DNA from 4 places in the Streptomyces sp. NPDC002232 genome. Region 4 is predicted to be linked to each of the others. Evidence: riboswitches for the same ligand, from Rfam matches in the RefSeq annotation. Region 4 holds a riboswitch; each other region holds the start of a gene.

Region 1 (7,290 bases), on a different contig from region 4:
GTGCTCCGGCTCTTCGCCTATCTGGTCGCCGGCCACCTCTTCGCCGGCTTCCTCTACCTGCTCTTCACGCTGGGCGGGCAGAACCGGTAGCGCTCCGGCTCCTCACGCCTCCGTGAGGAGCAGCTCCCGCAGCCGCTCCCGGGTCTCCGGGGCCAGCTTCAGGCCGTCGGCGAGGTAGGCGTCCACCGAACCCCAGGTCGTCTCGATCGTCTCGAAGGCGGCCCGCAGATACTCCACCCGCGCGTCGAAGAGCGGGCTCAGCAGCTCCATCACCTCGGGCGACATCGCGTCCTCGGCGACGGAGCTGCGGCGCACGTTGTAGCGGCGGTGCGGGTCGTTCGACTTCACGTAGTCGGCCTCGATCGCCTCCCGCTCGACGCCGATCGCGAGCAGCGTGATCGCGATGCCGAGACCGGCCCGGTCCTTCCCGGCCGCGCAGTGCATCAGGGCCGGGACGCTCTCCTCCGCCATGGAGTGGAGGATCCGGCTGTGCTCCGGGGTCCGCTCGACGATCATCCTCCGGTACGAGTCGGTCATCCGGGCGGCGGCCTTGCCGTCCCCGAGGATCTCCCGGAGCTGCGCGATCTCGCCGCCGCGCACCAGCTTCCAGAACTCCTTGCCGTCGGCCGGGTCGCTGAGCGGTATGTTCACGTTCCGCACGCCGGGCAGCTCGACGTCCGCGCCCTCCACCTTCCGGTCCGACTCGTTGCGGAAGTCGAAGACCGTGTGCAGGCCGAGCGAGGCGAGGAAGGCGGCGTCGTCCTCCGTCGCGTGGGCCAGGTGGCCGCTGCGGAAGAGGCGGCCCGGGCGGACGGCGCGCCCGTCCGCCGTCGGCAGGCCGGCCACGTCCCGGAAGTTGCGGACCCCCGCGAGCTCGGGCTCGGCGGCATCGGCGGGCGGGACCTGCGGCAGCTGCTGCGTCACGGCTGCTCCTGTTCTGTAGATCGGTTCCTGGGGCAATCATCTCTTTCCCGGACCCGGGCACGCACCCCCTCGGACGGGAATGGGTGATCTGTCCGTATTGAGGGTTTAGCGGTAACCCGCCCCGGTTGCAGGGGAGATGGGGATCGGCGCGTGAGCAGCGTCATAAACGTGACGGACCGTGCCTGATCGTCTTTTCCAAATACCCCCGGGAAAAGGGAGATCGAAGGACCGTCATCCACGGAGGGTGACCGGAATTCCGGCCGGACGACCCGCGATCCCGGAGTGCGTGGAATTCGCGGCTTGTTCGCCCCGACCCCACTCGTCTAGCGTCGCGCTCACTTCCGGACGGACCGCCGAATCCTGCCACCGACCGGATTCCACACTCACCCGTACGAGGCAGGAGCGGGGGACCCAGGTACTACGCCGATCCCTCGAAGAAGGACGGCTCGGGGTGAAGTCGCGTGCAGACGCGGCCGGACATCTCCAGTCCGAACCCGACAGCTCACCTCGCAGGCGCCGGAGAGGAATTCGCCATGCCCGCATCGGGTAAGCACCGCCGCGTCAAGTCCAGCCGCCTGACCCGCGGCATCGCCGCCGCCGGCACCGGCGGCGCCGTCGTCGCCCTCCCGCTCCTCGGAGCCACCGGCGCCCACGCCGCCGAGCAGGCCGCCCCGGCCGCCGCTCCCGCCCACGCCGTCGCCCAGGTGAAGGCCGCCGCCGTCCAGGCCGCGCCCACCACCACGAAGGCCGCGCCGAAGACGTACTCCGTCGTCCGGGGCGACTACCTCTCGAAGATCGCCGCCGAGCACCACGTCAAGGGCGGCTGGCAGAAGCTCTACCAGGACAACCGTCAGGTCGTCGGCGAGGACCCCGCGCTGATCCTGCCCGGGATGAAGCTCACCCTCGGCGCCAAGGGCACTGCCGAGCCCGCCGCGCACCAGAGCGAGGCGAGCACCGGCAAGAACGGCGACACCCCGCGCGCCTCGCGCAGCAGCGAGCGCTCCTCGGCCCCGGCCGCCGCCCCCGCGTCCGCCCCGGCGTCGTCCTCCTCGGCCGGCACGACCTCCTCCTCCGGCTGGGTCGCCCCGGTCAGCGGCGGCACCGGCACCGCGTACAAGGCCTCGGGCTCCATGTGGTCCTCCGGCTACCACACCGGTGTCGACTTCATCGCCTCGACCGGCACCACCGTCGTCGCGGTGGGCCCCGGCACCGTCTACTCCGCCGGTGACGGCGGCGCGTACGGCAACCAGGTCGTCATCCAGCACGCCGACGGCACCTTCTCGCAGTACGCCCACCTGTCCTCGATCTCCGTCTCCGCCGGCCAGACCGTCACCGGCGGCCAGCAGATCGGCCTCTCCGGCGCCACCGGCAACGTCACCGGCCCGCACCTGCACTTCGAGATGCGGACCGGCCCGGAGTACGGCTCCGACATCGACCCGCTGGCGGCCCTCCGTCAGCACGGCGTGAACATCTGACGCTCCTTCGGAGCCCCTCGGCGCCTCGCACCGCCTCAGGCCCGGCACTCATGTGCCGGGCCTGAGGCGTATTCCGTTTTGGGGGAATCTTTATCGGTGGCATATGTCACCCGTCGTCAACCCCTCCTTACGGTCGCGTAGGTCACACGGAAAGGTGAAGGATGTGCTCCCGTGGCAGACGATTCGAGATCAAGAGACAAGAACGCATTCGGGTCGTACGCGGCGATCGGCGACAGCTTCACCGAGGGCGTCGGAGACCCCGGGCCCGACGGGACGTACGTCGGCTGGGCGGACCGCTTCGCGGTCCTGCTCGCCGACCAGCTGCCGGAGCACGACGGCTTCCGCTACGCCAACCTGGCCGTACGCGGGCGCCTCCTCGACCAGATCGTGGCGGAACAGGTCCCGCGGGCGAAGGAACTCGCCCCCGACCTGGTGACCTTCTGCGCGGGCGGCAACGACATCATCCGCCCCGGAACGGACCCCGACGAGGTGGCCGAGCGCTTCGAGCGCGCCGTCGCCGACCTCTCCTCCGCCGTCGGCACCGTCATGGTGACCACCGGCTTCGACACCCGCGGCGTGGCCCTCCTCAAGCACCTGCGCGGCAAGATCGCCACGTACAACGGTCACGTCCGGGCCATCGCGGACCGCTACGGCTGCCCGGTCCTCGACCTCTGGTCGCTGAGGTCCGTCCAGGACCGGCGCGCCTGGGACGACGACCGGCTGCACCTCTCGCCCGAGGGCCACACCCGGGTCGCCCTGCGCGCCGCCCAGGTCGTCGGCCTGCCGGTGCCCGCCGACCCGGACCAGCACTGGCCGCCGGTCCCGCCGCGCGGCACGCTGGAGGTGCGCCGCGACGACATCCACTGGGCCAGGGAGTACCTGGTGCCCTGGATCGGGCGCCGGCTGCGGGGCGAGAGCTCGGGCGACCACGTCGAGGCCAAGCGCCCCGACCTCCTGCCGCTGTAGGCCTCAGCCTCCGGCGGCCGGGAGCGCGGCGGGGATCCGCTCCAGGACCCCGCCCGCGAACACGTCGTACAGCGGCAGCGTCTCCAGGTGGACGTAGCCGATGTGGCAGTCGCACCGGGCGAGGGGGCACGCGCGGGGACGCAGCGCGGCCCGGTACGAGCCGTCGTACAGGTTCCCCAGCTCGGCCCTGACGAAGTGGCAGCGCCGCACCGTCCCCTCGCCGTCCACCGAGATCACCGACTCGCCGGTGCGGCAGGGCAGCCCCGCGGAGCGGTGCGGATGCCGGCTGTACGGGAACAGCGGGTCGAGCTCCGTCCAGTCCTCGGCCTCCGCGTCGGTGTACGTGTGGCCCTCGGCCGCGTTCACCCAGAGGTAGACGTGCGGTGGCAGCGCGGCCCGCAGCAGGCGGGCCTCGTCCCGGTGCCCGGGGAGCCCGACCACCCCGACGCTGAACCGGACGCCCCGCTCCGCGAGCTCCCGGCACTTGCCGAGGAACCGCTCGCGCGGCGTCTCCCCCGGGTGGTACGTGCACCAGAGGGCCACGCTCTCCGGGTCGGCCTCGGCCAGCCACTCGGTCCGGCAGCTCAGATTGGTCTGGATCGCCACCCGCTCCACGTGCGGCAGCCGGGACAGCTCGACCAGCGCCCGCCGGTACCAGGAGCGGACGAGGCCCTCGCCCCACGGGGTGAAGAGGATCCGCAGCCGGTCCTCGGTCCGGTCCGCGGCCCAGCCGGTGAACCGTTCGAGCGCGGCCCGGTCCGCGCGCAGCTGCTCCCGGCTGTCCCGGCGCTTGGCGAAGGGACAGTAGGGGCAGTCGTAGTCGCAGGAGGCGAGCGGCCCCCGGTAGAGCACGGTGAGGTCCACGGGCGCCGCCTACTTCGTCTCGTACGCGGCCATCGCGGCCCGTACCGCGGGGGAGAACAGCTCGGGGCCGAGCCCGTCCGAGTGCGCGAGCCCCTCGGGCGACAGCCGCAGCAGGCCCGCCGGGGCGTCCGCGAGCCAGCCGTACTCCCCGAAGCGGGCGAGCTCCGGACCGAAGTCCGCGAACGGGGAGGACCCGAACCGCTCCTCGTACCCGGCGATCTCCATGCCCTCGGCCTGGAGCAGCGACTGGAGCAGATGACGGCGCCGGGCCTCGTCCGCGTCCACCGCCCGGCCGACCTCGGCGCGCGAGAAGTCCTCCGTCTCCGTGTACGCGTCGATGATCGAGCGGATCTCCCGCATGTCCACCGCGTAGTCGAAGGAGTAGTGCAGCGCCGAGGTGTACGAGCGGGCGCCGCATCCCAGGCCGATCATGCCGTCCGTCTGGCAGGCGTAGTCGTCGGGTCCCGCGGGGCCGGCGTCCGCCCGGCGGAACATCCGCATCGACACCTGCTCGTAGCCGTGCGCGAGGAGGTGGTCCCGGCCGTACCGGTAGAGCCGGAGCCGGTGCTCGTCCCACGCGCGGTCGGCCGCCGCCGGGTCCTGGATCCGGCCGAGGCCGGTGAGCGGGCGCACGTACAGCGGGTACAGATACAGCTCCTCGGGCCGCCAGGCGAGGGCCGCGTCCAGCGAGACCCGCCAGGACCGCTCCGTCTGGCCGTCGATGCCGTAGATCAGGTCGATGTTCAGCACGGGCACGCCGGTGTCCCGGATCCGGCCGAGCGCCGCCTCGACGTCCGCGCGGTGCTGCGGCCGGACCGCCGCCCGCGCCTCCGCGTCCACGAAGGTCTGCACGCCGATGCTCAGCCGGGTCGCGCCCCGGTCCGCCAGCAGCGCCAGCCGGTCCGCGGTCGCGGTCGCCGGGGAGGTCTCCACGGAGAGCGGCACCGCCCGCAGGTCCACCCCCGTCCGCTTCTCGGCGATGTCGCACAGCCGCTCCAGCTCGGCGGCGGTGAGGAAGGTGGGCGTGCCGCCGCCGAACGCGGCCGTCGCGAACCGCACCGGCGCGGTGTCCCCGAGGGCCTCGCGGACGGCGATGGCCTGCCGGTAGAGGGCGTCCTTCGGCTCCCCGGCCCAGAGTTGGGCCAGTCCGGGGCGCTCGGGGAGCGCGCGGTACGCCGTCTTGTGCGGATAGGCGTAGACGTAGCTGCGGTACGGGCGGGGCACGTCGCCCGGGGAAGGACGGGCGGCGTCGCCCGGGGAAGGGCGCTGGACGTCGCCGGGCGAAGGGCGGGGCAGGTCGCTCGGGAGCGGGTGGGCGGTGTCGCTCATGCCGCGACCTCGCTCTCGGGACCGGCCAAGACGAACTGCGCGTACGGCACGGTCCACACCACCTCGTGCCCCAGCCGGTGTCCGGTGAAGCCGTCCTCCCCGTAGGCGGTGCCGTGGTCGGAGCAGACGATCGCGAAACAGGGGCGACGGCTGCTCATCGCGGCGAAGAGCCGCCCGATGTGCCGGTCGACGTACTCCAGGGCCGCCGCGTGGGTCTCCCGGGAGTCGCCGGCCTCGGGGGTCGCGCCCGGCAGATGGAACCAGTTGGGCTGGTGCAGCGCGGACACGTTGACGAAGAGGAACAGGCGCTCCTCCCGCGGCATCCCCGCGACGACCTCCTCGGCGCACGCGACCTGGGACTCGAAGGAGCTGGGGGAGGCGACGCCGAACGAGGGCTCCCAGTGGCTCTCCGCGAACAGACCGGGGAGCACGGAGCCGAGCGGCGGCCGCTTGTCGAAGAACCCGACGCCGCCCACGCACACCGTCCGGTAGCCCGCGCCCGCCAGCGCGGACACGAAGTCCGGGGTGTCGTGGACCCAGGTCCCGTCCGCCGTCGACTCGCTGCCCGCGAAGCGGGCCGCGAACAGCCGGGGATGGGGCCCCTGAGCCGCCGGGGTCGGCAGGAAGCCCGCGAAGATCGCCTGGTGGGAGGCGTACGTGAAGCTCCCGGGCGCGTGCCGGCGCTCCCAGACGCCGCCGGGGAGGTGGCGCGCCAGATGCGGGATGCGGCCCTCCGCCGCGAGCTCGGCCGCCACGTCGTACCGGAGCGTGTCGAGGGTGACCAGGAGCAGGTCGTGGCTGCCGACGATCGCGTTCATGTCGGGCTGGTTCACGGGGTGCTCGTTCCTGTGGTGCGAGAGGCGTACGTGGTGGGCGGGCGACCCGGGACGGGCGCGTGGGCGGGAAACTGGGCGGCCACCTGGGCACCGTACGTGTCGAGTCCCTCGGCGCCGCCGCCGGGCAGGCCCGTCAGGCCGGGCAGCAGGTCGCCGAAGGCGTTCACCTCGCCGACGGCGAACCGCCGCCAGCCGCTCGCGGGCAGCAGGTCGACCCCCACGCACCGGGTGCCGGGGAAGACGGCGGCGGCCCGCTCGCAGACCCCGAGCGCGTCCTCCCAGCGGCCCCCGGCCGCCGCGATCGACGCCCGGGCCGCGTCGAGATCACCCCGGGCACCACCCAGGTGCAGATTGGTCATCGGGGAACGGCTGGTGCGGAGCACGGCGTGGGTGGCGCGCCCGTCGATCACCACCACCCGCAGATCGGCCGCCCGGCCGTCCTGCGTGGCCTTCGGCACCCAGCGCTCGACGTGCAGGCCGTCGGGGGCGAGGGCGTCCACGATCGCGGCGACCTCGTGCTCGCCCGTGTAGCGCCGCACCCTCAGGGAGTTGAAGAGCCGTCCGTCGCCCGCGCGCTCCACCGAGGTGGTCGCCTGGAACCGGCCCGCGCCGTTGGTCTCCACCGCGAGCACCCCCGAGGCGGAGGAGCCGTGCGCGAGCTTCACGAACACCCGGCGCGGCCCCGCCCCGCCGATCAGGGCCCGCACGTCCGCCCAGCCGCGCACCACCGGGGCGCCGGGCCCCGAGGTCGGCGACTCCGGGACCGGGACGCCGGCCGCCGCGAGCAGGCCGTGCGCGAGCCGCTTGTCGAACAGGACGGCCAGCTCGGCGGGGTCGTCGACCAGGACGGCACCCGCCTCCGCGACGGACCGGCCGAGGTCCGCCACGGCCCGCGT
Region 2 (7,290 bases), on a different contig from region 4:
GGATAGTCCGGCACCACGCGCTTGACCACGCCCTGAAGCGTGCCCAGGGCGAGGCCGGGGGAGGACTCGTCGAGCGTGGTCAGGCAGACGACCGTCTCGTCCCCCTCCAGGGAGAGGAACTCGGACAGCGGCGCGCCGCCCGCCAGGTTCGGCGCGGACGCGGTGTCCGGCAGCTGCGGCAGGTCGATCACGGCGATCCGCAGCAGCCGGCCGGACGAGGTCACCGCGCCGACGTCACCGCGCTGGGTGGCCGCCACCGCCGACACGATCACGTCGTGCCGGGCGCGCTTCGCGTCCGGATCGGCCGCGGGCAGCTCCGCCGTCGCCGTGCGGGCCAGGAGACCGGTCGAGGAGAGCAGCACGCGGCAGGGGTCGTCCGCGACCTCCAGGGACACGGCCGCGACGGGGGCGCCCGCCGACTCCAGCAGGACCGTGCGCCGGTCCGTGGCGAACTTCTTGGCGACGGCCGCCAGTTCCGCCGAGACCAACTTGCGCAGCTCCGCGTCGGAGTCGAGGATCCCGGTCAGCTCGTCGATCTCGCCGTTGAGCCGGTCGCGCTCGCTCTCCAGTTCAATGCGGTCGAACTTGGTGAGGCGGCGCAGCGGGGTGTCCAGAATGTACTGCGTCTGGATCTCGCTCAGCGAGAAGCGCTCCATCAGGCGCTCCTTGGCCTGGGCGGAGTTCTCGCTCTCCCGGATGAGCCGGATGACCTCGTCGATGTCGAGCAGCGCGACGAGGAGGCCCTCGACCAGGTGGAGCCGGTCGCGCTTCTTGGTGCGGCGGAACTCGGAGCGGCGCCGGACCACCTCGAAGCGGTGGTCGAGGTAGACCTCCAGGAGCTCCTTGAGGCCGAGGGTGAGGGGCTGCCCGTCGACCAGCGCCACGTTGTTGATGCCGAAGGACTCCTCCATCGGCGTCAGCTTGTAGAGCTGCTCCAGGACCGCCTCGGGCACGAAGCCGTTCTTGATCTCGATGACGAGACGCAGGCCGTGGCTGCGGTCGGTGAGGTCCTTGACGTCCGCGATGCCCTGGAGCTTCTTCGAGCCGACCAGGTCCTTGATCTTGGAGATGACCTTCTCGGGGCCGACCGTGAAGGGGAGCTCGGTCACGACGATGCCCTTGCGGCGGGCCGTCACGGTCTCCACGGTCGTGGTGGCGCGGATCTTGAAGGAGCCGCGGCCCGACTCGTACGCGTCCTTGATGCCGGAGAGGCCGACGATCCGGCCGCCGGTCGGCAGGTCGGGGCCCGGCACGAAGCGCATCAGCGTCTCGAGGTCGGCGTTCGGGTGCCGGATCAGGTGCCGGGCGGCCGCGACGACCTCGCCGAGGTTGTGCGGGGGCATGTTCGTCGCCATGCCGACCGCGATCCCGGACGCGCCGTTCACCAGCAGGTTCGGGTAGGCGGCGGGGAGCGCCACCGGCTCCTGCTCCTGGCCGTCGTAGTTCGGCGTGAAGTCGACCGTGTCCTCGTCGATGGACTCGGTCATGAGGAGCGCGGCCGGGGCCATCCGCGACTCGGTGTACCGCATGGCGGCCGGCGGGTCGTCGTTGCCCAGGGAGCCGAAGTTGCCGTGGCCGTCGACGAGGGGGAGCCGCATGGAGAAGGGCTGTGCCATGCGGACCATCGCGTCGTAGATCGACGCGTCGCCGTGCGGGTGGAGCTTGCCCATGACCTCGCCGACGACGCGGGCGCACTTGACGAAGCCGCGGTCGGGCCGGAGCCCCATCTCGCCCATCTGGTAGACGATGCGGCGCTGGACGGGCTTCATGCCGTCGCGGGCGTCGGGCAGGGCACGCGAGTAGATCACCGAGTACGCGTACTCGAGGAAGGAGCCCTGCATCTCGTCGACCACGTCGATGTCGAGGATCCTCTCCTCGTACGCGTCGTCCGGCGGCGGTGTCTTCGTGCTGCGGCGGGCCATCGCGGCTGCGGCTCCTTCACCAACAAGGTTGATCTGACGCGGACCATTGTGGACCGTGCCACCGACAACGCCGACCGCGACCCGGAAGAGGGACATCACGAAGCCCCGGGAACTTCGCCAGGTGTCGGCGCGCTTGCATACAGTGGCAGGACTTTTTCACATCGCGATCGAAGGGACGTACATGCCCATGGGTCACACGGCCACGGCCGAGGCCGGCTCCGGCGGCCTGACAGCGACCGAGCACCGGTTGGCGAACGGCCTGCGCGTGGTGCTCTCCGAGGACCACCTGACCCCGGTCGCCGCGGTCTGCCTCTGGTACGACGTCGGCTCGCGTCACGAGGTCAAGGGCCGGACGGGCCTCGCCCACCTCTTCGAGCACCTGATGTTCCAGGGCTCGCAGCAGGTCCACGGCAACGGCCACTTCGAGCTGGTGCAGGGCGCGGGCGGCTCGCTCAACGGCACGACGAGCTTCGAGCGCACCAACTACTTCGAGACCATGCCCACGCACCAGCTGGAGCTCGCGCTCTGGCTGGAGGCCGACCGCATGGGCTCGCTGCTCGCAGCACTGGACGAAGAGTCCATGGAGAACCAGCGGGACGTCGTCAAGAACGAGCGCCGCCAGCGCTACGACAACGTGCCGTACGGCACCGCCTTCGAGAAGCTGACCGCGCTCGCCTACCCCGAGGGCCACCCGTACCACCACACGCCGATCGGCTCCATGGCCGACCTGGACGCGGCGACCCTGGAGGACGCGCGGAACTTCTTCCGCACGTACTACGCCCCGAACAACGCCGTGCTGTCCGTCGTCGGCGACATCGACCCGGCGCAGACGCTGGCCTGGGTGGAGAAGTACTTCGGCTCCATCCCCGCCCACGACGGCAAGCCCGCGCCGCGCTCCGGCGAGCTGCCCGAGGTCATCGGCGAGCAGCTCCGCGAGGTCGTCGAGGAGGAGGTCCCGGCGCGCGCGCTGATGGCCGCCTACCGCCTCCCGCACGACGGCACGCGCGCGTGCGACGCCGCCGACCTGGCCCTGACGGTCCTGGGCGGCGGGGAGTCCTCCCGTCTGCACAACCGCCTGGTCCGCCGTGACCGCACGGCCGTCGCCGCCGGCTTCGGCCTGCTGCGGCTCGCCGGGGCTCCCTCGCTGGGCTGGCTGGACGTCAAGACCTCCGGGGGCGTCGAGGTCCCGCAGATCGAGACGGCCGTCGACGAGGAGCTCGCCCGGTTCGCCGCCGAGGGCCCCACGGCCGAGGAGATGGAGCGCGCGCAGGCCCAGTTGGAGCGGGAGTGGCTGGACCGGCTCGGCACCGTCGCCGGCCGCGCGGACGAACTGTGCCGGTTCGCCGTGCTGTTCGGCGACCCGCAGCTCGCCCTGACCGCCGTCGACCGCGTCCTGGACATCACCGCCGAGGAGGTGCGCGAGGCCGCCGCGGCCAAGCTGCGCCCCGACAACCGCGCGGTGCTCGTCTACGAGCCCCTGGCGACCGAGCAGAGCGACAGCGCCGACGGCGAAGACGACGAAGAGGGAGCGGACCAGTGACCGACGCCGCCGTGTCCTTGACGAGCATGGACTTCCACCCGCAGCCCCAGCCGGGCACCGCGAGGCCGTGGGCCTTCCCGGCCCCGGACCGCGGGAAGCTGGAGAACGGTCTGACCCTGCTCACCAGCCACCGCCCCGGCCAGCAGGTCGTCGCCGTGGAGATCTTCCTGCCCGCCCCGCTGGACGCCGAGCCGGCCGGTCTCGACGGTGTCGCCACCATCATGGCCCGCGCCCTGTCCGAGGGCACCGACCAGCACAGCGCCGAGGAGTTCGCGGCCGAGCTGGAGCGCTGCGGCGCCACGCTCGACGCGCACGCCGACCACCCGGGCGTACGGGTCTCCCTGGAGGTCCCGGCCTCCCGGCTGCCCAAGGCGCTCGGGCTGCTCTCCGAGGCCCTGATCGCCCCGGCGTTCCTGGAGACCGAGGTCGAGCGCCTGGTACGCAACCGCCTCGACGAGATCCCGCACGAGTCGGCCAATCCGGGCCGCCGCGCCGCCAAGCAGCTCTCGAAGGAGCTGTTCCCGGCCGAGTCCCGGATGTCCCGGCCGCGCCAGGGCACCGAGGAGACGGTGGCCGCGATCGACGCCGCCGCCGTCCGCGCCTTCTACGAGGCGTACGTCCGTCCCGGCACGGCCACCGCGGTGGTCGTCGGCGACCTGACCGGCGTCGACCTCGACAAGGTCCTCGCCGAGACGCTGGGCGCCTGGACCGGCGAGCTCGCCGAGCCGCTCCCGATGCCGCCGATCACCGCCGACGACACCGGACGGGTCGTCATCGTGGACCGCCCCGGCGCCGTGCAGACGCAGCTGCTCATCGGCCGGATCGGCGCCGACCGGCACGATCGCGTCTGGCCGGCCCAGGTCCTCGGCACGTACTGCCTCGGCGGCACCCTGACCTCGCGTCTGGACCGGGTCCTGCGCGAGGAGAAGGGCTACACGTACGGCGTGCGGGCCTTCGGCCAGGTGCTCCGCTCGGACGCCGGGGGGAACGGGGCCTCGATGCTCGCCATCAGCGGATCCTTCGACACCCCGAACACGGGCCCGGCACTTGAGGACCTGTTCACGGTGCTGCGCACGCTCGCGGCCGAGGGCCTGACCGACGCCGAGCGCGAGACGGCCGTGCAGAACCTGGTGGGCGTGGCGCCCCTCAAGTACGAGACGGCCGCGTCCGTCGCCGGGACGCTCGCCGACCAGGTGGAGCAGCACCTCCCGGACGACTACCAGGCGCAGTTGTACGCGCGCCTGGCCGAGACCGGCACGGTCGAGGCGACGGCCGCCGTGGTCAGCGCCTTCCCGGTCGACCGGCTCGTCACCGTGCTCGTCGGTGACGCGGCGGAGATCGCGGAGCCGGTGCGTGCGCTCGGCATCGGCGAAGTGACCGTCGTGACCGGCTGATTCCGGCCACCGCACGACCCTGCGAGGACCCCGACGGCACCGCCCGTCGGGGTCCTCCCCTTTGTCCGTATTGAGGCCAAGATGATCGTTTGACCTGTGGCATGTCTTACAAAAGGCTGGTCTGGTTGGTGATTGAAAGACGATCCGCATAGCGTCATGGCGGCTGTTCGTCAGTTGCACGTGCCGCACCCGCGGCATCGGACAGTCATCGCCGAGTCCCCGTCAGGCGCGAGCCTGGGGAGCCGGGGACCCACACGTAGTCCCTGGGGTGAATCGGGCGCCTTCGTCTCGACGGAGGGGCTCGTAGGAGACCTTCCTGCTCCGAACCCGTCAGCTAACCCGGTAGGCGAGAGGGAAGGAAAGGATCAGCCCCTACATGGCGTTCACCCGTGCCACCGGGAAGCATCGTGGTTCGAGCCGGATGGCACGCCGCAGCGTGGGCATCGCCGGCGTCGCGACACTCGCCACCACCGGCGTCATCGGAACCCTCGCCTCCCCGGCCCTCGCCGCGGACACGGACCACCGCTCCCTCGAGGACACCGGTCTCACCCAGGTGATCACCGAGGACTCCCTCGTGGACCGGATCAACGCCCAGGCCGCCGCCCAGGAGCAGGAGGCCGTCGAGGCCATCGCCCAGGCGAAGGCCAAGGCCGAGGCCAAGCGCAAGGCCGACGCCCGCGCCAAGGAGATCCGGCTGGAGCGCGAGCGCGCCGCCCGGGAGGCCGAGCGCCGCCGCCTCGCCTCCTTCCAGCTCCCCGTCGCCGGCTCGTACGTCTCCACCGGCTACAAGACCGGCGGCTCGCTCTGGTCCTCCGGCAGCCACTCCGGCGTCGACTTCCACGCCGCCTCCGGCACCCAGGTCGTCTCCGTCGGCTCCGGCACCGTCGTCGAGACCGGCTGGGGCGGCGCGTACGGCAACAACATCGTCATCCGGATGTACGACGGCACGTACACCCAGTACGGGCACCTCTCCTCCATCGGGGTCCACGTCGGCCAGTCCGTCGAGCCCGGCCAGCCGATCGCCCTCTCGGGTTCCACCGGCAACTCCACGGGCCCGCACCTCCACTTCGAGGCGCGCACGAGCCCCGACTACGGCTCGGACATCAACCCGGTCGCGTACCTCCGCGCCCGCGGCGTCAACGTCTGACCCGGACCGGGCCGTCGGCCCGGACCCCGCCGCGCACCGCGTCGCAAAAGCCCCGGCTCGTACTGAGCCGGGGCTTTTCGCTGACCAAAAAGAAGCCAAAGGCCGTCCTGGATTCCGCCGGGGCATCGGAATTTCCGGCGGGCTGCAATAGAGTCGCAGAACGGGCGCGGAAAAGGCGTCGATCGAATGGACTCACGCGGACCAAGGCGGAGGTCGGACATGCGCATTCCCGCGCACTCGGTATGCACGGCGATCCGGGACGACATCGTCTCCGGCGTGTTCGAGCGGGGCGCCCGGCTGACCGAGGAGCAGCTCGCCCGCCGGTACGGGGTCTCCCGGGTCCCGGTCCGCGAGGCGCTGCGCACCCTGGAGTCGGAGGGCTTCGTCGTCACCCGGCGCCACGCGGGCGCCCAGGTCGCCGAGCCGACCGAGCAGGAGGCGGCCGATCTGCTCGACATGCGGGCGCTGCTCGAACCGCTGGGCGCCGCGCGGGCCGCGCAGCGGCGCACCGAGGCCCATCTCAAGGTACTGCGCGGCCTGGTCAGGCTGGGGCAGGAGCGGGCCAGGCGCGGTCAGGGCGAGGACCTGCGCTCGCTCGGCGGCTGGTTCCACGAGACGCTGGCACAGGCGTCCGGGAGCCCGGCCCTGACGGCGCTGCTCACCCAGCTGCGGCACAAGATCGCCTGGACGTACGCGGTGGATCTGCCCGCCCTGCCGGCCGAGGCCTGGGCCGAGCACGGCGCGATCGTGGACGCGGTGGCCCGCGGCGACGCCGAGCGGGCCCGTTCGCTGACGGCGCTGCACGCGGAACGCTCCCTGTCGCTGCACCGGCTCAAAAGGCCCGAGCGCCGTGTGAGGGTTTCGCAACATGCCGTCAACACGGCGAGCTCCCGGAATTAACACGCGCGCCGTATACAAAGAGGAGTAATCGAGCCCGGTATTCGCCCCGGGTATTCGGTGCTGCCCGGAATCACGCCGGAATTGCGCCGGAACCACGCCGGAATCGCGTCGGAATCCTGCGGGAATCAGATCCGGCCGCTGCTCGGAATCGCGTCCGCGGACCGCGGTCGGGAATCCCGTCCGGTTCGCCGCCGGGAATCACATCAGGCCGCTGTCGGCAACGCGTCCGCCCCCCTCGGGAGTCTCATCCGGCCCGCCGCGGGCAGTCGCGTCCGGCCCGGCCGCGCGGAACGGATCGCGCGGACCGCTGCCCGCGCGTCCGGGCGCACCGCCGCGCGGGACCGAGGACGGGAGCCGCCCGGGACACGCGAACGGCCGTGCCCGCCC
Region 3 (7,290 bases), on a different contig from region 4:
TGAAGCGGTGGCCCGACTGGGGCCTCGACATCGACGGCAAGCGGGTCCTCGACCTCGAAGAGATGTTCGACGGGCTTCCGGTCGTCATGGAGATCGGCTTCGGCATGGGCGAGGCCACCGCCCAGATGGCCGCCGCCGATCCCGGCACCGGCATCCTCGCCGTGGACGTGCACACCCCCGGCCAGGGCAACCTCCTCGGCCTCGCCGACCGCAACGGGCTCACCAACGTCCGGGTCGCCAACGGCGACGCGATCATCCTGCTCCGCGAGATGCTGGGCGACGCCGCCCTCGACGGCTGCCGGGTCTACTTCCCGGACCCGTGGCCCAAGGCGCGCCACCACAAGCGGCGGCTGATCCAGCCCGAGTTCCTCAGCCTCCTCGCCCCCCGGATGAAGCCCGGGGCCGTGCTGCACTGCGCCACGGACTGGGAGGAGTACGCCGTGCAGATGCTGGAGGTGCTCTCCGCGCATCCGGACTTCGAGAACACGCAGGCCGACGGCGGCTACGCGCCCCGCCCCGACTTCCGTCCCCTCACCCGCTTCGAGGGCCAGGGGCTCGACAAGGGGCACGTCGTCCACGACCTCCTCTTCCGGCGGAAGTGACGCGGAAGTGACGCGGAGCCCGTAACCGCGTCGACCGGTGTCGGTGGAGGTCGTTAGGGTCGCTCACGTGTCGAACCCTGCCCCGAGCGACCCGTCGGCCGCCGCTCCCGTCCCGCACCGGGACACCGAGGAGCCGGCCTTCCCCGCCGCCGCCGACCGTTCCCAGTGGCGCTACCGGCCCCGCCGGGCCTTCTGGCGCAGTCGGCTGGTCCGGGCGATCGCCGTGGTGACGCTGCTCGCGCTCTGCGCGCTGGTCATCCTGGCGCTGGTCCGCGAGCAGACCGGCACCCAGGGCTTCCTCGTCGGCCTGGGCCTGGCCGTGCTTCCCGTACCGCTGCTCATGTCGGCGTTCCGCTGGCTCGACCGGGTCGAGCCGGGTCCCTGGAAGAACATGCTGTTCGCCTTCGCCTGGGGCGCCTTCGCGGCCGCGCTCGTCGCGATCCTGGCGAACTCCTTCGCCGTCCGCTGGATCGCCACGGCCACGGCCGATCCGGACTCCGCCGACACCCTCGGCGCCACCGTCATCGCCCCGGTGGTCGAGGAGAGCGCGAAGGCCGCCGCGATCCTGCTGCTGTTCCTCTTCCGCAGGAGGGACTTCGGCGGTCTCGTCGACGGGGTGGTGGTCGCCGGGTTCACCGCGACCGGCTTCGCCTTCACCGAGAACATCCTCTACCTCGGCAACGCCTTCGGCGAGGACCAGGAGTTCGGCTCCTCCGGCATCGGCTCGGTGACCGCGGCGACCTTCTTCGTACGGGTCGTGATGTCGCCGTTCGCGCATCCGCTGTTCACCGTGCTCACCGGCGTCGGCTTCGGTCTCGCCGCCCTCGCGCCGCGCGGGAAGCGGCTGCGCCGGGTGCTGCTGCCGCTCGGCGGGCTGCTGCTGGCGATGGGCCTGCACGCCGCGTGGAACGGCTCGGCCACCATCGGCGGCCCGCTGGCCTTCTACGCGGTGTACGGGGCGCTCATGGTCCCGGCCTTCGGTCTGCTGACCTGGCTGGCGGTCTGGAGCCGGCAGCGCGAGCTGCGCACGATATCCGGGGAGCTCCCGGCCTACGCGGCGGCCGGCTGGCTCGCCCCCACCGAACCGCTCGCGCTGTCCTCGATGCGGGCCCGGCAGATGGCCCGCTCCTTCGCGGCCCGGACGTACGGCCCGCCGGCCGCGCGGGCGGTCGGCGAGTACGAGTCCTTCGCGACGACCCTCGCGTTCCTGCGGGACCGGGCCCGCCGGGGCACGGCGGGCCCCGACTTCCCGGCCCGGGAGCAGGAGCTGCTGCACCACCTGTGGCAGCGCCGCGCGGTGGCGTCCCCGGCGCTGACGTACGCGGCGCGGGCCACGGGCCGGGCCTGGGCGCCGCCGCAGTATCTGGACTACGACGGCTACAACCCCTACCGCAGTTAGACGGCGGAGGCCTCGGTCAGGAGCGTCAGCTCGGCCTCGGTGAGGGTGAGGCCGGCGGCGGCGACGAGCGCCGGGAGCTGCTCGACCGTGCGGGCGGAGGCGATCGGCGCGGCGACGGTCGGCCGGGCGGCGAGCCAGGCGAGGGCGACGGTGGCGAGCTCCGCCCCGTGCGCCTCGGCGACCGTGTCGAGGGCGGAGAGCACGGCCCGGCCCCGCTCGGTCTCCAGGTGCCCGGCGGCCCCGGAGGCGCGGACGCTGTCGACGGTGGCACCGGGGCGGTACTTGCCGGTGAGGAAGCCGGCCGCGAGCCCGTAGTACGGGACGGCCGAGAGCCCGGCCCGCTCGACGGTCTCCAGGAGCGGGCCCTCGTAGGTGTCGCGGGAGACCAGGTTGTAGTGCGGCTGGAGGGCGACGTACCGGGCGAGGCCCTCGGCCTCGGCGAAGTCGAGGGAGGCGCGGAGCCGCTCCGGGGAGATGTTGGAGGCGGCGACGGCGCGCACCTTGCCGTCCTTCACCAGCTGGTCGAGGGCGGTGACGATCTCCTCGACGGGGACGGACTCGTCGTCGAAGTGCGTGTAGTAGAGGTCGATGTGGTCGGTGCCGAGACGGCGGAGGGACTCCTCCGCGCCCGCCTTGATGGTGGTGGCGGACAGGCCCTTGAACTGGGGGTGGGCGCCGACCTTGGTGGCGACGACGATGTCGGAGCGGTTGCCCCGGGAGGCGAGCCAGCGGCCGATGACGGTCTCGGACTCGCCGCCCTCGTTGCCCTCGGCCCAGGCGGAGTAGACGTCGGCGGAGTCGACGAAGTTGCCGCCCGCGGCGGCGTAGGCGTCGAGGACGGCGAAGGACTGGGCCTCGTCGGCGGTCCAGCCGAAGACGTTGCCGCCCAGGGCTATCGGGAAGACGTGGAGGTCGGAGCTGCCCAGCGGGCGGAGAGAGGTCATGTGTCGCTCAACCGCTCCCGCCGCCGGGCCTATTCCGGGTCCGCTCAGAGGCTGAGGCCCTTGGAGCGGAGCCAGGCCGCCGGGTCGATGCCGTCGCCGCCGGACGTGTGGACCTCCATGTGGAGGTGGGCGCCGGTGACGTTGCCGGTGGCGCCGACGCGGCCGATCGTCTCGCCGGTGCCGACGGTCTGGCCCGCGCCGACCAGCATGGACGAGAGGTGGCAGTACCAGACCTCGGTGCCGTCCTCCAGCTCCAGGACGATCCGGTAGCCGTAGGAGCCGGACCAGCCGGCCGACTTCACGGTCGCGCCGTGGACGGCCTTGAGCGGGGTGCCCGTGGGGGCCGCGAAGTCGAGGCCGGTGTGGTGGCCGGAGGACCACATCGAACCGGACTGCATGTAGGTGGCGGTGAGCGTGTACGAGGACACCGGCAGCGAGTAGCTCGCGGCGAGCTTGGCGAGGCGCTCGGCCTCTGCCTTCGCACGCGCCTCCGCCTCGGCCTTCGCCTTGGCCTCCGCCTCTGCCTTCGCCTTGGCCTCGGCGGCGGCCTTCTGCGCGGCGGCCTCCTTGGCCACGGCCTCGGCGGCGGCCTTCTCGGCCGCGGCCTTCTCCGCGGCGGCCTTCTCGGCGGCGTCGGCGGAGGCCTGCTGCTGCTCGGCCTGCTGGAGGATGCGGGCGCGCAGGGCCTCGCCGGCGGCGGGAGCGGCGGTGGCCGCCCGCTCGGCCTGCCCGGTGCTCTCCTCGGCCGCGGTGGCGTAGGTGGCGGTGGTCAGCGGGTTCGGGTTGGCGCGGGCCTCGCTGACGGGCGCACTCTGCTGCTCCGGGAGGAGGGCGGCGACGCCGGGGATGTCGTGGGCGTCCGGCAGGTCGATGTCCGGGAGGTCCGGCAGGGATATCGCCACCGGGGGCTTGTCCTGCGCGGTGGCGAGGCCGCCCGCGCCGACGGCCGCGATCACGCCGACGCCGAGGACGGTGGAGGAGCGGGCGAAGTTGGAGCGCTGCTTGACGACCCGGTGCCGGCCGCCGGAGCGGCTCTCGGCGCGGAGGGAGCCCTCGGTGGGGTTCCACTCGGTGTCCGGGGCGGAGGGAGCCGCACCGCCACCGAAGGCGTCGAAGGGGGCTTCGGGTGCGGGGGTGTTGGACGCCACGGGTGGGGGCGCTCCTTTCCTTCCTTCTCGCCTACCGGGTTAGCTGACGGGTTCGGAGCAGGAAGGTCTCCTACGGGCTCGACCGCACGCGTGCGTGGTCCGCACGGGTGCGAAGGGGCCCGATTCACCCCAAGTGGTGGTTCCCCGGTTCCTTTTCAGGATTCGGCGCGTGCGCACGGTGCCGTCTCTTGCGACGGCTGGGACGACCGCGCTGCGTTATCGAACGTTAATAGACAGGGGCTCCCGATTCCAAGCCGTTCCTCTTGATCATTCACGGGATTGGGGGGTAATAGCCTGACTTGACCGCCCTTCAGGGACAGGAGGCCAAACCCCCGCGATCTGACGTTATGTCAATTGTTATCGCAGTGACACCCTCCGACTACGCCTGGTGACCGGGCCCTCCGGGGGCCACCACGGGCATCGTCCGGCGCCGCTCCGGCTGCCCCGTCGCCGGACGGCTCACCGCCAGCAGCGCCAGGTCGTCGGTCGCCCCGCCGCCCGTGTGCAGCCGCACGTCGTCCACCAGCGCGTCGAGCAGTTCCTCGGGCCCCGGGAAGATCCGCCCGTCGAGCCGCGCCGCCGGATCGTAGAAGACGCCCTGCCCGTTCCGCGCCTCCGAGAGGCCGTCCGTGTAGAACAGCAGCGTCGCGCCCGGCGGGAACGGCCGCGCCTCCCCCCGGTCCGGCCACGCGGCCAGCTCCCCCATGCCGAGCGGCAGCGCCGCCTCCCCCGGCTCCAGCACCTCCAGCCGGCCGTCCGCGTACAGCATCAGCGGCGGCGGGTGACCGCGGTTGACGACCCGTACGAAACCGTCGAAGGTCCCGCTGCCGTCCGCGCGCGGGATCTCGGCCAGGACCGCCGTGGTGAACCCCTCGAAGGCGTCGAGCCCGTCCCGGCGGGTGCCCTCCCGGGCCAGCGCCCGTTCGAGCCGCTGCGCCACGCCCTCCAGGGTCCGCTCCTGCTCGGCCGCCTCCCGGAAGGCACCGATGACCACGGCGACGGCCTCGACCGCGTCCATCCCCTTGCCCCGCACGTCCCCGACCACGAGCCGCACCCCCTGCGGGGTGTCCTGGACGGCGAAGAGGTCCCCGCCGATGAACGCGTCCGCCTGCGCCGCCTCGTAGCGCGCCGCGCACTGCAACCCGCCGATCCGCTCGGCGGGCGTCGGCAGCACCGCCTTCTGCGCGGTCTCCGCGATGACCCGCGCCGAGGCGAGCCGCTCGCCGCTGCGGCGCACCACCCGGTTGATGAGGACGGCCAGCGCGGAGACGGTGAGGACGGTCAGGGTCTCGGTGAGCGCCGCCACCTCGTCGACGGTGTCGTTGTAGGCGTGCAGCCCGACGGAGGCGAGGACGGCCGCGATCCCGGTGATCACGGTCGTCAGCGTGGAGAAGAAGGGCGCGGCGATCAGCGGGGCGGCGGAGAAGAGCGGCGCCGCCGTGTACTGGGCCGGTGTCGCCACGTCGAAGACGACACCGCCCACGATGATCAGCGGGGGCAGCGCGCGGATGAACCGCCGGGCACGGCCGGGCTCGGAGCGGCCCTCGCCGCCCCGCCGTCCGCCGCCCGCCGCTCCTAGGGGGTGCCCCACCTGTGCTCTCCTGCCCGGTCCGACCGGCCGCGGTCCGCACCGCGCCCTCCCAGGGTGGCCGCCGCGGCCGACGGCGGCGACTTCCACGGGGCCGACTGGCGTACGGGTCAGCCGGCCGCCAGCCGGCCGCCCCGGGCGAGCAGCGCCATCGCCGCCGCGCAGGTCAGGCCCACCGCGCACAGCACGAGCCAGGGCGCCGCCGACCAGCCGGTGACGTCGAGCAGCGCGCCCGTGCCCAGGTTCCCGAGGGTGATCCCGACCCCGCAGACGGTGTTGTAGAGCCCGTAGTGGGTGGCGACCCAGCGGCCCCGGGACAGGGCGACGACGGTGTCCATCTCGTACGGGTAGAGCACCGCGTTCGCGACGGACAGCACGGCCGCGCACAGCAGCAGCCCCACCAGGCCGCGCCCCAGGACGGCCGGGAGCAGGAACGCCCCGCCCATCAGGGCCAGCCCGAGCACCAGACACCGCTCCCGGCTGAGGCGGCGCCGGCACCAGGCCGTGATCCGCAGCTGCCCGGCGAGCGCGACGAGCGCCGAGACCACGAACAGCGCGGTCGTCGCCGCCGTACCGCCCGCCGCGAGCGGCAGCGCCAGATAGACCTGGAAGGACAGCACGTACGAGCCGGTCATGGCCAGCGAGAACAGCCAGAACGTCCGGTGCGCGAGGACCGTGCGGAACTGCCCCCGCAGCTCCCTCGGCGCCTCGGCTGTCCGTACGGGCAGATGCCGGAGCTGTACGAGGGTCAGGCCGGCGAACAGCACCGCCGCCACCGCGCACGTCAGCCGGAACGACACCCCCGTCAGGGCCACCCCGACGAGCGGCCCGAGCAGGATGCCCGCCTGGTAGTAGGTGTTGAAGAGCGCGAAGGCCTCCACCCGGCGCTCCTCCCCGGCCTCCGCCGCGAGACAGGCCCGCACGGCCGGGTTGAACAGCGCTCCCGCGAGGCCGGTCGCGAGCGAGGCGGCGATCAGCATCGGCAGCGACTGCGCGAAGGCGAGCGCCCCGAAGCCGACCGTCCGCAGCGCGCAGCCGGCGACGATGAGCGGCTTGAACCCGAGCCGGTCGGCGAGCGCCCCGCCGACGAGGAACATGCCCTGCTGGGAGAGGTTCCGGGCGCCGAGGACGAGGCCGACGGCCCAGGCGGCCATGCCGAGCCCGTCCGCGAGATGCGCGGCCAGGTAGGGCATGAGCATGTAGAAGCCGAGGTTGATGGTGAGCTGGTTGAGGAAGAGCAGCCGGACGGCCGGGTCGAAGGTGCGGCTCTGCTTCCAGATCCCGCCCTTGGCGGGCGCGGTCGCCGTGGTCACGAGGCCCGCCCCAGGACGCGCCGGGTCCAGCCGCTGACCGTGTCGTCGGAGACGTACGCGGCGGGGTCCTCCCGCACGGGGCCGTCGAGCAGCCCGTGCGCCGCGCAGAACTCGTCGTTGAAGACGGTGTCGAAGTACCGCTGCGGCCCGTCCGGGAAGACGGCCGCGATCCGGGTGCCGCGGGGCCGGGTGCGGGCCAGCCATCCGGCGACCAGGGCCACCGCGCCCACGCTCCAGCCACCGGTCGCGAAGTGCCGCGAGGCCAGCCTGCGGGCCGTCCGGACCGCCTCCGCGGG
Region 4 (7,290 bases):
GCCGGTGGAGATGGCGACCTGGCGGTACGCCACGCGGGCGCTGACCATCGGCGGCCAGGAGATCCCGGCGGGCGACCCGGTGCTCGTGGTGCTGGCCGCCGCGGACCGGGATCCGGAGCGGTTCGGCGGGCCGGACGTCCTCGACCTCGCCCGGCGCGACAACCAGCACCTCGGGTACGGACACGGCATCCACTACTGCCTGGGCGCGCCGCTCGCCCGGCTGGAGGGACAGACCGCGCTGGCGACCCTGCTGACCCGGCTTCCGGATCTGCGACTTGCCGCGGATCCGGCCGAACTGCGCTGGCGCGGCGGGCTCATCATGCGGGGTTTGCGCACGCTTCCGGTGGAGTTCTCCCCTTCCGTACGCGTCTTGGATGCTGACGAGCCATCAGAAATGTGATCTTCACGTGATCGCGGGGCGATCGACTTGTGACGGACGTTCGAATACCGCTACGTTTCCCGGCAGTCTCAGCCGTCACGCGAAAGGCCCCTCCTATGCGTTCCGGGAACGGACGACACCGTCGCCCCCGTCAGGCCCCCGCCATCGTCGTCGCCGCCGGTGTCACCGGATCCGCCATGGCGCTGCCGCTGCTCGCCACCGGATCCGCCTCCGCAGCCGACGCCGCCACCTGGGACCGGGTCGCCGAGTGCGAGTCCGGCGGCCAGTGGAGCGCCAACTTCGGCAACGGCATGTACGGCGGCCTCCAGTTCACCCAGGACAGCTGGGAGCGCAACGGCGGACTCACCTACGCGCCCAGCCCCGACCTCGCCAGCCGCGCCCAGCAGATCGCGGTGGCCGAGAAGGCACTGGCCAAGGGCAGCGAGGAGTGGGCCACCTGCGCCCCGATCGCCGGCCTGAAGAACGACGGCAGAGCCACCGGGGTCGATCCCGGCCCGCTCGCCGTCCCGACGACTCCCGGCGGCCCGCTCCCCGAGTCCAACCGGACCCCGGACGCCCAGGCCGCCCCCAAGACCTCCGAGGCGACGCCCGAGCGGTCCGCCACGCCCACGACCCCCGCGAAGCCGACCGCTCCGACCGCCCCGGCGACCTCCGCCGCTCCGGCCGAGCCCGCCACCCCGGCGACCCCCGCGACCCCGGCCATGCCCGACGCGTCCGTTACGCCCGGTACGCCTGATTCGTCCGAGACGCCGAAGGGTGACGCTCCGTCGGCCACGCCGGGCACCGGCAAGCACCGGGGCGACGCCGCCCCGGAGGAGTCCGGCAAGCCGGACAGTTCGGCCGAATCGGGCCGCCACGCCTCGGACGCGACCGACTCCCCGGACCAGCCCGCGGAGAAGGTGGACGCCACGCTGGTGACTGACGACGCGAAGAATTCGGACGTAACGGACAGTCAGGGCGCTTCGGGCGCGTACACCGTGCGGCCGGGCGACAGCCTGTCCCGAATTGCACAGAAGAACGAACTCTCCGGAGGCTGGACCGCCCTCTATGACGCCAACCGCCGGACGGTGGGCACCGATCCGGACCTCATCCTGCCTGGTCAGAGCCTTGACCTGACGGCGGGTTCGACGGCGAAGGAAGGTTAGTTCGCGGCCTTATGTCCGGTTCTGGGCAAGTGAGACATGGGTCTCTTCGCCCCAACTGGCGTGTCACGTCCGCGCACTCTGCTCCCGCTGGCCCCCACCTGCACAAACGCCGCCCACCGGAAGGCAAGTAAGGTCGATTTTTCCGCAATGGGCCTCTTTGAACTTCCGGTGGGTCTGTGTCTACGGTCGTCACCGCTCGCCACCGCGGGCCCCGTCGTCCGAATCGCCGAATCCTGCCGTCGGCCGATGGGAACAGTCGTCGCGCAAGCGCCGAAGGCAGGAGTGGGGGACCCAAGGTAAGTGCCGGGCCCGGCCGTCGAGACAGACGGCCGACGACCGGCTTGGGGTGAAGCCGCGTGCTAGGACACGCGGCCGGGCAACTTTCCGGCCCGAACCCGACAGCTCACCTCACAGGCGTCGGTGAGGAGAATCTCCATGCTGTTTTCCGCCAAGGGCAAACACCGTCGTCCCTCCAAGGCCACCCAGGTCGCCGCGCTCGTCGGCGTCACCGGTGTCGCCGTCGCCGCCCCGCTGCTGAGCGCGGGCACCGCCTCGGCCGCCACGTCCGCCGAGTGGGACACCGTCGCCCAGTGCGAGTCCGGTGGCAACTGGTCCATCAACACCGGCAACGGCTTCTACGGCGGCCTTCAGTTCACCAACTCCACCTGGGCCGCCTTCGGGGGCACCTCCTACGCCTCGCGCGCCGACCTGGCCTCCAAGGACCAGCAGATCGCCGTGGCCGAGAAGGTCCTCGCCGGCCAGGGCAAGGGTGCCTGGCCGAACTGCGGCGTCGGCCTCTCGGGCGCCTCCTACGACGGCGGCTCCGCCGAGACCCCGCAGCAGCAGCCCCAGCAGCAGGCCGCGCCGAAGCAGCAGGCCGCCCCGCAGCAGGAGCGCCGCGCCGAGCAGCCGACCAGCCGCAGCGAGCAGCGCCAGGCCCCGAAGGCCGACGCCAAGAAGACCGTCACCACGCCCACCGGCAAGAAGGTCAAGAAGGGCGACGGCGAGTACAAGGTCGCCGCCGGCGACACCCTCTCCAAGATCGCTCAGGCGCACGGCACCAAGGGCGGCTGGGCCAAGCTCTTCGAGCTGAACAAGGACGTCGTCGAGAACGCCGACCTGATCTACCCGGGTCAGCAGCTCCACCTGAAGTGAGCCCGGCGGCTCGCGTGAGTCCGGCGGCTCACGCGGCCCCGACGACCCTCCCGCGGTGACCACCCCGGTCCGGCGCGCCCTTCCCCCGTGCGCGCCGGACCGGGGTCTCCCCTTGTCGGGGGGAGACCCCGTACCGCGCTCTCCCCTTATTACGGAGAGGCCGACGGTCCCGCGTCCGTGAGGGAAAGCTGACGGTTCCGAGTGTTACCGCCCAGTAGATCCCGGGTCCTTCGTCCCGGGATGGGTGCCCTCGGGTCCTTTTTCGTCCCAGGGGGCGGGCGCGCGGCGGGCGGGAGCCTCCGGGCCGGTTAGGCTCGTGTCGCAAGGCCGAGCGACCCTGCACCGACCTTGCGTCACATCCAGCGTCACATCCCAGAAGGAGATGCTCGTGCCGTCCATCGACGTCGTCGTAGCCCGGGAAATCCTGGACTCCCGAGGCAACCCCACGGTCGAGGTCGAGGTCGGCCTCGACGACGGCAGCACCGGCCGTGCTGCTGTTCCGTCCGGCGCCTCCACCGGTGCGTTCGAGGCCATCGAGCTTCGCGACGGTGACCCCAACCGCTACCAGGGCAAGGGTGTCGAGAAGGCCGTCCTCGCCGTCATCGAGCAGATCGGCCCGGAGCTCGTCGGCTACGACGCCACCGAGCAGCGCCTGATCGACCAGGCCATGTTCGACCTGGACGCCACGGAGAACAAGGGCTCGCTCGGCGCCAACGCCATCCTCGGCGTCTCCCTCGCCGTCGCGCACGCCGCCTCCGAGGCCAGCGACCTCCCGCTCTTCCGCTACCTCGGCGGCCCGAACGCGCACCTGCTGCCCGTTCCGATGATGAACATCCTCAACGGTGGGTCGCACGCCGACTCCAACGTCGACATCCAGGAGTTCATGATCGCCCCGATCGGCGCGGAGTCCTTCTCCGAGGCCCTCCGCTGGGGCGCCGAGATCTACCACACGCTCAAGGCCGTCCTGAAGCGCAAGGGCCTCTCCACCGGCCTCGGCGACGAGGGCGGCTTCGCCCCGAACCTCGAGTCGAACCGCGCCGCCCTGGACCTCATCATCGAGGCCATCAAGGAGGCCGGCTACGCCCCGGGCACCGACGTCGCGCTCGCGCTCGACGTCGCCGCGTCCGAGTTCTACAAGGACGGCGTCTACGAGTTCGAGGGCAAGTCCCGCTCGGCCGCCGAGATGACCGAGTACTACGAGGAGCTCGTCTCCGCGTACCCGATGGTCTCCATCGAGGACCCGCTGTACGAGGACGACTGGGCCGGCTGGAAGGTCCTCACCGACAAGCTGGGCGCCAAGGTCCAGATCGTCGGCGACGACCTCTTCGTCACCAACCCGGAGCGCCTCGCCCGCGGCATCGAGGAGGGCACCGCGAACGCCCTCCTGGTCAAGGTCAACCAGATCGGCTCGCTGACCGAGACGCTGGACGCCGTCGAGCTGGCCCAGCGCAACGGCTTCAAGTGCATGATGTCCCACCGCTCCGGCGAGACCGAGGACGTCACCATCGCCGACCTCGCCGTCGCGGTGAACTGCGGCCAGATCAAGACCGGCGCCCCGGCCCGCTCGGACCGCGTCGCCAAGTACAACCAGCTGCTGCGCATCGAGGAGATCCTCGACGACGCCGCCGTGTACGCCGGCCGCAGCGCCTTCCCGCGCTTCAAGGGCTGACAGCGTCACACCCGGTAGTTCCGTCCGTCCCCGCACTCGGTCCCGTACCGTGTGCGGGGACGTACGCGTGAACAGGGGAGGCGACACGACATGGCCGCGAAGGACCGGGACCGGTTCTCGACCGCGACCCGGATCAGACTGCTCGGCGAGCAGACCGCCGCACGTGTCTACCGCTCCCAGACCCGCCGTCAGGCCCGCCGCTCCCGGCTCACCGGCCGCGCGGCCTTCCTCGCCCTCGTGGTCTGCTCCCTCGTCGTCGCCCTCGCCTACCCGATGCGGAGCTACGTCTCCCAGCAGGGCGAGATCGCCGAGCAGGAGCGCCGGGCCGCCGAGGCCGCCCGGCGGGTCGAGGAACTGAAGGACGAGAAGGCGCGCCTCCAGGACCCGGCCTACGTCCGCCGCCTCGCCCGCGAGCACCTGCACTACGTCCTCCCCGGCGAGACCGGCTTCACCGTGAACGACCCCGACGCGGAGCAACGGCCCCGCGCCGACCAGGGCGCGGCCGACCGCCCCTGGTACGACAACCTCTGGGACGGCGTCGACCACGCCGACCGTCCCTGACCCCTCCGCGACACGAACAAGGCAGACCAAGGCAGACATGGAAACGCCCCCTCCGCAGACCGAGAGCACCGCGCCGACCGAGACGGACATCGCGGCCTTCGAGCTCCAGCTCGGCCGCCCGCCCCGCGGCCTGCGCGCCATCGCGCACCGCTGCCCGTGCGGCAACCCGGACGTCGTCGAGACCGCGCCCCGGCTCCCCGACGGCACGCCGTTCCCCACCACGTACTACCTGACCTGCCCCCGGGCGGCCTCGGCCATCGGCACGCTGGAGGCCAACGGGGTCATGAAGGAGATGCAGGCCCGGCTCGCCACCGACCCGGAGCTCGCCGACGCCTACCGGGCCGCGCACGAGGACTACCTCGCCCGCCGCGACGCCATCGAGGTCCTGGAGGGCTTCCCGAGCGCCGGCGGCATGCCGGACCGCGTCAAGTGCCTGCACGTCCTCGTCGGTCACTCGCTGGTGGCGGGCCCGGGCGTGAACCCCTTCGGCGACGAGGCGCTCGCGATGCTGCCGGAGTGGTGGGCGAAGGGCCCGTGCGTCACGCCGTGCGGGGAGCAGAAGGAGCAGAAGGAGGGGTCCGCGTGACCCGGGTCGCCGGAATCGACTGCGGTACGAACTCCATCCGCCTCCTCGTCGCGGACCTCCACCCGGAGACGGGCGAGCTCGTCGAGCTGGACCGGCGGATGACGATCGTCCGGCTCGGACAGGGCGTCGACCAGACCGGGCGGCTCGCCCCCGAGGCCCTGGAGCGGACCTTCGCGGCCTGCCGCGCGTACGCCCGGGTCATCGAGGAGCTCGGCGCCGAGCGGCTCCGCTTCGTCGCCACCTCCGCCTCCCGCGACGCCGAGAACCGCCAGGACTTCGTGGACGGCGTCGTGGAGATCCTGGGCGTCGAGCCCGAGGTCATCACCGGCGACCAGGAGGCCGCCTTCTCCTTCACCGGCGCCACCGGCGAGCTGCACGGGGACGACCGGCGGCTGGTGGTGGACATCGGCGGCGGCTCCACCGAGTTCGTCGTCGGCAACCGGCACGTCGAGGCGGCCCGCTCCGTGGACATCGGCTGCGTCCGGCTCACCGAGCGCCACGTCCGCCACGACCCGCCGACCGCCGAGGAGGTCGCCGCGATCCGCGCCGACGTCCGGGCCGCGCTCGACCTGGCCGCCGCCACCGTGCCGATCGACACGGCGGACACCCTCGTCGGGCTCGCCGGCTCGGTGACCACGGTCGCCGCGATCGCCCTCGGGCTCCCGGAGTACGACTCCGAGAAGGTCCACCACTCCCGGATCTCCGCCGCGCAGGTCGCCGAGGTGACCGAGCGGCTCCTCGCCTCCACCCACGACGAGCGGGCCGCGATCCCCGTCATCCACCCCGGCCGGGTCGACGTGATCATCGCCGGGGCGCTCGTCCTGCGGGAGATCGTGGAGCGCGTCGGAGCCCGCGAGGTCGTCGTCAGCGAGCACGACATTCTCGATGGGATCGCCCTATCCGTGGCATAGCGGGCGGCTATCGACCCCTCCGGCGACACCCCGTCGGAAAAGGTTCGTGAAGTTCTTCACAAGGAAAAGGGCCCTGTCGGTGCCCGAGGAGGGTCTTTAGGCCCTTCGAGGGGCGCCGCAGGGCCCTTTCGCAGGCGCGGGCCCCGATTCGCTCGCTGTTTCCATCGTGTGAACCAGGGCTCCGCTTCAGCGTTAACGGGCGCTCTCCAGGCCAGTTCACGAGGGGTGAACAACGTTCGCCAGTGCACCCCGGTTCCTTTGCAGGACCATGATGTGGATCACGTGGGCGGCGGAGTGTAGCAGAGGTGTCCGGAGAGCTTGTGAAGGGGCGCACGAGCACCCCCCTGGGGAGGGGTGGATACTCGATGCCATGAGCACCACGGAGCGTCCCAGGATCCTCGTAGTAGGCGGCGGGTACGTAGGCCTGTACGCAGCTCGGCGCATCCTCAAGAAGATGCGCTACGCGGAGGCGACCGTCACGGTCGTCGACCCGCGGTCGTACATGACCTACCAGCCCTTCCTCCCCGAAGCCGCCGCCGGCAGCATCTCGCCGCGTCACGTCGTCGTCCCGCTGCGACGCGTCGTCCGCGGAGCCGAGGTGCTCACCGGCCGGGTCACCACCATCGACCAGGACCGCAAGGTCGCCACGATCGCGCCGCTCGTCGGCGAGGCGTACGACCTGCCGTTCGACTACCTGGTCATCGCCATGGGCGCGGTCTCCCGCACCTTCCCGATCCCCGGCCTCGCCGAGCAGGGCATCGGCATGAAGGGCATCGAGGAGGCCATCGGCCTGCGCAACCACGTCCTCGAGCAGCTCGACAAGGCCGACTCGACCACCGACGAGGAGGTCCGCCGCAAGGCGC

What was found. Region 4 has a riboswitch for cyclic di-AMP ahead of ACFYXU_RS35230 (transglycosylase family protein). Riboswitches for the same ligand answer to the same signal wherever they lie in the genome.
Positions count from the first base shown of each region.
Region 1: linked by a shared signal. The riboswitch ahead of ACFYXU_RS24825 (peptidoglycan DD-metalloendopeptidase family protein) and the one ahead of ACFYXU_RS35230 (transglycosylase family protein) in region 4 are both predicted to bind cyclic di-AMP.
Region 2: linked by a shared signal. The riboswitch ahead of ACFYXU_RS27640 (M23 family metallopeptidase) and the one ahead of ACFYXU_RS35230 (transglycosylase family protein) in region 4 are both predicted to bind cyclic di-AMP.
Region 3: linked by a shared signal. The riboswitch ahead of ACFYXU_RS31585 (M23 family metallopeptidase) and the one ahead of ACFYXU_RS35230 (transglycosylase family protein) in region 4 are both predicted to bind cyclic di-AMP.

Region 1 covers NZ_JBIARV010000005.1:392,473-399,762, reverse strand. The annotation lists gene ACFYXU_RS24835 (DUF6126 family protein) at 1-90, shown strand, start outside; gene ACFYXU_RS24830 (tyrosine-protein phosphatase) at 103-924, opposite strand; cyclic di-AMP (ydaO/yuaA leader) riboswitch at 1,266-1,453, shown strand; gene ACFYXU_RS24825 (peptidoglycan DD-metalloendopeptidase family protein) at 1,458-2,399, shown strand; gene ACFYXU_RS24820 (SGNH/GDSL hydrolase family protein) at 2,571-3,365, shown strand; gene ACFYXU_RS24815 (STM4011 family radical SAM protein) at 3,369-4,229, opposite strand; gene ACFYXU_RS24810 (STM4012 family radical SAM protein) at 4,239-5,558, opposite strand; gene ACFYXU_RS24805 (STM4013/SEN3800 family hydrolase) at 5,555-6,376, opposite strand; gene ACFYXU_RS24800 (STM4014 family protein) at 6,388-7,290, opposite strand, start outside.
Region 2 covers NZ_JBIARV010000005.1:1,018,215-1,025,504, reverse strand. The annotation lists gene ACFYXU_RS27655 (DNA topoisomerase (ATP-hydrolyzing) subunit A) at 1-1,922, opposite strand, end outside; gene ACFYXU_RS27650 (pitrilysin family protein) at 2,104-3,462, shown strand; gene ACFYXU_RS27645 (M16 family metallopeptidase) at 3,489-4,856, shown strand; cyclic di-AMP (ydaO/yuaA leader) riboswitch at 5,056-5,220, shown strand; gene ACFYXU_RS27640 (M23 family metallopeptidase) at 5,233-6,003, shown strand; gene ACFYXU_RS27635 (GntR family transcriptional regulator) at 6,223-6,903, shown strand.
Region 3 covers NZ_JBIARV010000006.1:729,169-736,458, reverse strand. The annotation lists gene trmB (tRNA (guanosine(46)-N7)-methyltransferase TrmB) at 1-602, shown strand, start outside; gene ACFYXU_RS31595 (PrsW family intramembrane metalloprotease) at 670-2,001, shown strand; gene ACFYXU_RS31590 (aldo/keto reductase) at 1,998-2,945, opposite strand; gene ACFYXU_RS31585 (M23 family metallopeptidase) at 2,990-4,093, opposite strand; cyclic di-AMP (ydaO/yuaA leader) riboswitch at 4,107-4,271, opposite strand; gene ACFYXU_RS31580 (PP2C family protein-serine/threonine phosphatase) at 4,473-5,684, opposite strand; gene ACFYXU_RS31575 (MFS transporter) at 5,792-6,994, opposite strand; gene ACFYXU_RS31570 (PLP-dependent cysteine synthase family protein) at 6,991-7,290, opposite strand, start outside.
Region 4 covers NZ_JBIARV010000008.1:293,919-301,208, forward strand. The annotation lists gene ACFYXU_RS35220 (cytochrome P450) at 1-400, shown strand, start outside; gene ACFYXU_RS35225 (transglycosylase family protein) at 496-1,545, shown strand; cyclic di-AMP (ydaO/yuaA leader) riboswitch at 1,804-1,977, shown strand; gene ACFYXU_RS35230 (transglycosylase family protein) at 1,981-2,700, shown strand; gene eno (phosphopyruvate hydratase) at 3,083-4,369, shown strand; gene ACFYXU_RS35240 (septum formation initiator family protein) at 4,460-4,930, shown strand; gene ACFYXU_RS35245 (DUF501 domain-containing protein) at 4,968-5,516, shown strand; gene ACFYXU_RS35250 (exopolyphosphatase) at 5,513-6,427, shown strand; gene ACFYXU_RS35255 (NAD(P)/FAD-dependent oxidoreductase) at 6,798-7,290, shown strand, end outside.